Regions from separate parts of the Mycolicibacterium sp. HS_4_1 genome, predicted to be linked through region 2. Evidence: predicted binding sites of a transcription regulator. Region 2 holds the regulator's gene; the other holds the start of a gene.

Region 1 (3,411 bases), 1.3 Mb from region 2:
TCGGCCGCCTCCTCGGTCTTGAAGCGGGTGTTGACCGGGACCACCACTGCGCCGGCCGTCAACAGACCCAACGCGGCGAGCACCCAGTTGGCCGAGTTGGGCGCCCAGATGGCGACGCGGTCTCCCTTCGTGACGCCCAGTGCGTGGAAGGCCCCGGCCGCTTGCCGGGTGCGCCCTGCCAGTTCGGCGTACGACAAGCGCAACGGCCCGTCGATAAGCGCCTCCGCGTCGCCGAATCTGTCGGCGGTGCTCAGCACCATCTGCGGAATGGTGTCCCAACTCATGACCGAAGTCCTTGTCGCACCAGGAATTTCTGCACCTTGCCGCTGGCGGTCCGCGGATAGTCCGCCACCTCGTGCAGTTCCTCGGGCCACTTCTGGCGCGCCACGCCCGCAGCCGCGAAGTGTTCGCGAACTTGCTGCAGCGTCGGCAGTGCATGGCCGGGCCGGACGCGCACGACGGCCGCCACGCGCTCGCCCAGCCGGGCATCGGGTGCGGCCACCACCACCGCGTCGGCAATGCTCTCCATACCCAGCAGCACCTCTTCCACTTCCGCGGCACTGACGTTCTCGCCACCACGGATGATCACGTCGGACTTGCGGTCGGTGATGGTGAGATAGCCGTCGTCGTCGAGGAATCCGATGTCGCCGGTGCGGTACCAGCCGTCGTCGTCGAATGCCTTCGCCGTCAGCTCGGCGTCGGTGTAGCCGAGACACAGATCCGGCCCTCGGCTGAAAATCTCGCCCTCATCGGTCAACCGGATCTCGACGCCCGGCCGCGGATCGCCGTCGGTGAACAGGCGCTTCGCCTCGGGTGCGGTCGGATGCGTGCCGGTGATCGACGGATGTTCGGTGCTGCCATACGCCCGGTACACGAAAACGCCGAGATCCGACAGCCGGCGCGTCACGGCCGCCGGCACCGACGATCCGCCCAGGCCAACGGTTTTCAGCAGCGACCGGTGCTCGGCCGTGCAGTCGGGATGGTCGAGCAGGCTCGTGACGAAGTAGGGCGGCCCGCCACCGACCGCCAGTCCGTCGCGTTTCATCAATGCCAGTACCTGGCCGGCATCCCAGCTGTCGCAGAGGTTGATGGGCCGCCCCTCCAGCACCGGGATCAGGAACGCCCCGACCATGCCGATGAAGTGGCCGACGGGCGCGACGGTCAGCTCCTTGCCACGTTTGGTGGGGTACCCGGCGTTGAGTTGGCGTGTCTCGCAGACCAGCGTCTGGTGACTGTGCACGACGCCTTTGGGATTGCTCGTCGTGCCGGAGGTGTAGGCGATCAGCGCGGGCGCCGCCGGATCGACGGGAAGGGTGCCCGCCATCGGTTCCTCGGCGAGCAGGTCATCGAAATCGCGGCCCACCACCGCGACTATCGGCACATCGGCGCACAGATCAGCGTGGTAGGCCGGACGGCCGGCGTTGTCGGCGGTGATGAAAACCCGCGGGTCGGCATCGGTGAGGATGTGCGCCAGTTCCTTGCGGCCGTAGAAGTGCACGATCGGGACGACGACCGCACCGAGGAACGCCGACGCCCAGAACACCGCGGCGGCTTCCATCCAGTTCGGCAGCTGGAAGGCCACGACGTCGCCGGGTCCCACACCACGTGCCCGCAGCCCGGCCGCGAGCCGACGGGCCACGCGCTCGGCCTCGGTGTAGGTGCCGGACCAGCCCCGGACGGCCGAGTGGATCCGGAAGTCAGCGCCTGGAGCGGCCCGCAGGCCGGCGGCCAGCAGGTCACCGACGGTCTCGGTGGTCCACCAGCCGTTGTCTCGGTATCTGACGGCGAGATCAGCGGGGACGGTGCGGTTTACGGGGCTGCGAAGACCAGTCATGACACTGAGGATCGTATTCTCCAAAATTGAGAATGCCAATATCGTCAATTAGGCCATCACTCCGAAAAACTTTGGTCACTTTGTTTGCGCTGGTCACAACAGGTAACTAGGACCACATTCGTCACAGCGAATTGTCGGTACTTCGAACTAATGTTCGAAGTATGGGATTGAGTGATCCGGCCTCCGTCGAGCAGGCGTACGCCGCTTATGAAGCCGCCGCGGCCGCGATCGCATCCCTGGACTACACCGGCCTCGGCGTACGGGAGCTACTGGAACTGCAGTCCCTGCGGGAGAAACTGGCCTGTGCTGCGGAGGCGGTGGGCCACCGGATCCTGGCCGCCCTGGCCGGGCAGACCACCCCGAAGGAGATCGGGGCGAAAAACTGGGCCGACGTCCTGCGCATCCGCCTGCACCTCTCGGGCGAGGAATCCCGCCGCCGGGTCCGGGACATGGAGAATCTCGGCCCCCGGACCGGTCTGACCGGCGAAGTCCTGCCACCACGGTGGGAAGAGGCCGCCCACGCCCAAGCCGCCGGGGCGATCAATCCGGAGCACATCGCGGTGATCGGCAGTTTCATGGCCCATCTACCCACCTGGGTCGATCCGACCACCACCGTGCAGTGCGAACAGTCATTGGTCGCCGGGGCGCGGCATCAAACCCCTGAAGAACTGCGCCGCGCGGCCAACAAACTGCTGTACGAGTTGGATCAGGACGGGCCCGAGCCCGACGATGACGAACGTGACCGCAAACGCGGCATCACCGTGAGCAAGCAGCGGTCTGATGGGACCTCGGAGGTCGCCGGCACCCTCACCCCGCAAGCCCGCGCCTATTGGGATGCGATCTACGAGAAATACGCCGCGCCGGGCATGTGCAACCCCGCCGACCCGACGCCCTGCACATCCGGAACCCCGACCGCCGAACAGATCGCCGGTGACACCCGCACCGTCGCCCAGCGCCAGCACGACGCGCAGATGTGGGTCGCCCGCATGGCCCTGACCTCCGGCATGCTCGGTGAGCACAATGGGCTGCCGGTCTCGGTGGTGGCCACCACCACCCTGCAGGAACTGCAACAGGGTGCCGGCGTCGCCGTCACCCACACCGGGTCGACACTCTCGATCCGAGACGTGATTCGGATGGCCTCCCGCTCGTACTGCTACCTCGCGGTATTCGACCAACACACCAACATCCCGCTCTACCTGGGACGGACCCGGCGCACCGCCACGCCCGGGCAACGCATCATGCTCTTCGCCCGCGACCGCGGCTGCACCAAACCCGGCTGCACCGCCCCGGCCTCGCGCTGCCAAGCCCACCACGCGGTATGCAACTGGCGCGACGACGGCCACACCGACATCACCGACATGACCCTGGCCTGCGGCTGCGACAACGTCCTGGCCGACACCGGCGGCTGGACCACCACCATGAAAAACGGCCGAGCCCACTGGACCCCACCACCACTACTCGACATCGGCCAACCCCGCACCAACCAATACCACCACCCCACCCTCTACCCGCCCGAGAGCGAGGATGACGAGGGCGAGGACGCCGATGGTGAAAGCGACAGTCCCACAAGCTAACCC
Region 2 (3,411 bases):
GTTCTCGACGCGATGGAGACCGACGAACGCAGCGCGACCTAACGGCGGTCAGCCGGGCGACGTCACGCCGCGGTGTGCTCGCAACGCCTCGATTTCGCGTTCGAAGTCCTCGGCGGACGAGAACGAGCGATACACCGAGGCGAATCGCAGATAGGCGACCTCATCGAGATCACGCAGAGGACCGAGGATCGCCAATCCGACCTCATGGCTCGGCACTTCGGGAGAACCGGTGGCCCGCACCGCATCTTCGACCTTCTGGGCCAACTGGTTCAGGGCGTCGTCGTCGACCTGCCGACCCTGGCACGCGCGCCGTACGCCCTTGATCACCTTGTCCCGACTGAACGGTTCGGTGACGCCGCTTCGTTTGACCACCGCGACCACAGCGGTCTCCACCGTGGTGAACCGGCGGCCACATTCCGGGCATGACCGGCGACGACGAATCGCCTGGCCTTCGTCAGCTTCGCGCGAATCGACCACGCGCGAGTTCGGATGCCGGCAGAACGGACAGTGCATCACCGCTCCTTCGCCGCACCGACAATCGACCGTTTCGAACGGTCTCGAGCCTACCCGTGCCGCTCGGACCCGGCCGGGCGCCGTGCCGATCAAGGTGCGCACGGGCTGTCCTCAGCCGACCGGAGCGATCAGCGTCTGCCCGGCGTCCAGGGCCACCGATGGCAGCTTGTTGAGCTCCTTGATGCGGTCGACGACGGCGCTGACGGGTGCGTCGGGCGCCACGCGCCGGGCGACCTGCTGAATCGACTCCCCGGTCTGCACCCGGACCACCGCCAGCTGCGCGGGTACGGATGCGGTCGACGCGGTCGGCTGAACAGACTCTCCGAACTGCGCGACCAGGCCCAGCCACACCGTGATGCCCGCGGCGACGAGAGCCAGCAGCACCGTGGTCAAGGGCGTGACCGGGTTGCGCCGGTGCGAGGCACGGGAGCTCAGCACGCCCGTGCCCCGATGCTGGAACGCCGCACCCGAGGGACGGGAACCGGCCGGCCGCAGCCGGGCCTGGCGGTGACGATTCACGTCTGCACGCCGAGGCACGGTGCGGACGACGACGTCGGTGGGGTACTCGCGGGTGATGACGGTCATGTCGGTTCCTCTCCTGAGTTCGTACATAGGTTCGATCGCTCTTGTGTTCGACTATATCGCCCAAATGTTCGAACGGTAGAACATGTGATCGAACTGTTGCGAACGATACGACGACCCACCGACAAGTTCCGTTCCGCCGATTCGCCCCCCGCTTTCGCCACGTCACCAGCGGGAGGCGGCCGCGACACGCCGATCCGCCCGATCTCGAACACATGTTTGATCAATCGTGTGCACTGGGCTAGATTCGTTCACATGAGCGACAGCACCGATACCCCGGACCGCACCGATCGCACCCCCGAAACCCAGTCGGGTGGCCGGGCCAGCAGCCTCACAGAACGTCAGCGGACCATCCTCGACGTCATCCGCACCTCGGTGACGACGCGCGGCTACCCACCCAGCATCCGCGAGATCGGCGATGCCGTCGGCCTGACCTCCACCTCATCGGTGGCCCACCAGCTGCGCACGCTGGAGAAGAAGGGCTATCTGCGCCGCGATCCGAACCGCCCACGAGCCGTGGACGTCCGGGGCGCGGACGACTCGACCGGCGCCGCCATCACCACCGACGTGGCGGGTTCGGACACCCTGCCCGAGCCGACTTTCGTCCCGGTGCTCGGCCGGATCGCCGCGGGCGGTCCGATCCTCGCCGAGCAAGCCGTCGAAGACGTCTTCCCGCTCCCCCGCGAGCTCGTGGGCGAGGGCTCGTTGTTCCTGCTGAAGGTGGTCGGCGAATCCATGATCGACGCGGCGATCTGCGACGGCGACTGGGTCGTCGTGCGCCAGCAGAATGTGGCCGACAACGGGGACATCGTCGCGGCGATGATCGACGGTGAAGCCACGGTGAAGACCTTCAAGCGCACCAAGGGCCAGGTGTGGCTCATGCCGCACAACCCGGCGTTCGACCCGATCCCGGGCAACGACGCGGTCATCCTCGGCAAGGTCGTGACCGTCATCCGCAAGATCTGACGCCTGCCAGACCAATAGTCGAGCCCCGCTGCAGTCGCTCGCAGCGGGGCTCAGCCGTCGGCGGGGTCAGCCTCGGACGAATCCGTTGGTGACCGCGAATTCCTCACTGGCAAACCAGATTTCGACGTCAGCGTCGTCGTATCCGAGCGCACCCGGCACCCAGTACAGACCCGACTTCGTGTTGGCCTTGATGACGTAGCCGGCAGGCGGCTCCGCGCCGGTCGCCACGCGGAACGACATCTGCGCGGTCTCGGGCTCCTCCGCGCCCAAGGCATGGTGCCTGCCACTGGCCGGACCGGCCGTCACAGTGTCCTCTGCCGTCACAGTGTCCTCTGCCGGCGTGGCGTCCGCGCGCGGCTCGGCCGTCGGTTCGCTCGGTGGTTCGCTCGCCGGGACCTGGGCCGGCGCAGCATCGACGACCTGCTCCTCGGGCGCGTGCACGTCAGCGTTCGGGGCCCCGGCGTCCGCGGCGGCCGGCGCGACCCACACACGGTCGCCGGAGTCTCGAGGCCGCAGGCCCGCGAACCCTGCCAGCCCAGCCGCGGTCAGGCCCGCCGCCGCGCTCCCGCGGCGCAGGGCCTCGGGAAGTTGCACCGATGCCGTCGGTTCGTCGGCGGGCTCGTGAGCGTCCGGCTCGGACTCAGCGGGCTCGGCCGGCTCGGCAGCGTCCACGGGCTGGGCCTCGGCTTCGGCCTGTGCCGTCGACTCACCCTCGTCTGCAGGTTGCTCGGCCGTGAAATCGGGGTACACCGTCGGCGCGGTGTCGATGACGTCCGGGTTGCTCTGGAATTCGGGCCCGCCGCGCGGAGCGTCGAAATGCTCGGTCTCGGGCGCGAAGTCGGCGGCGTACTCGGTGTCGCCGCCGTCGTCCGCATACTGCGGGTCGCCGTACTCCCCGTCACCGAAATCGTGGTCGTCGTGGTCGTCGTAGTCGTACGTATCGTGCTCGTCGAAAACATCCTGGCCGGCCCGCCGCCGGCGCCGCAGCAGCGCCGCGATCACGATGCCCGACACCACCAGCAACAGCGGGATGATCGCCAGCAGCCACCACCAGTGGAACTGGTACCACTTGCCGGACTCCTCGGGCTGCGCGTTCACTCCGCCCGGGAGGTCGACACTGGGGACCTGCAGACCGCTCAACTGCGACGCCAGGTCCGCCGGCTCGGTACTGAACTCGTGGCTCGACTTGTTCCACGAGATCGACCCACCCGTGAACTTCTGGCTGATGACGTCGCCATTGACCGTCTGGTCCCCGGTCGGCGCGCCGAGCTTGCCGGTGGCGCCGCCGAGCTTGGCCCACGCGGCGTTCATCGCGCCACGGACGACGAATGCGCCGTGGTCGGGGGTCCA

The links. The regulator LexA, encoded in region 2, represses DNA repair genes until DNA is damaged. The targets are predictions, from matches to a motif close to CGAACANNTGTTCG.
Region 1: ACX12F_RS18265 (HNH endonuclease signature motif containing protein) is a predicted target of LexA. The motif match lies at 1,978-1,991, and genes of this name have one in related genera.

Annotation. Positions count from the first base shown of each region.
Region 1 covers NZ_CM137261.1:3,805,828-3,809,238, forward strand. The annotation lists gene ACX12F_RS18255 (FadD3 family acyl-CoA ligase) at 1-284, opposite strand, end outside; gene ACX12F_RS18260 (AMP-binding protein) at 281-1,834, opposite strand; gene ACX12F_RS18265 (HNH endonuclease signature motif containing protein) at 1,996-3,408, shown strand.
Region 2 covers NZ_CM137261.1:2,505,026-2,508,436, reverse strand. The annotation lists gene ACX12F_RS11950 (alpha/beta fold hydrolase) at 1-42, shown strand, start outside; gene nrdR (transcriptional regulator NrdR) at 49-513, opposite strand; gene ACX12F_RS11940 (LysM peptidoglycan-binding domain-containing protein) at 625-1,098, opposite strand; gene lexA (transcriptional repressor LexA) at 1,351-2,061, shown strand; gene ACX12F_RS11930 (LGFP repeat-containing protein) at 2,128-3,411, opposite strand, start outside.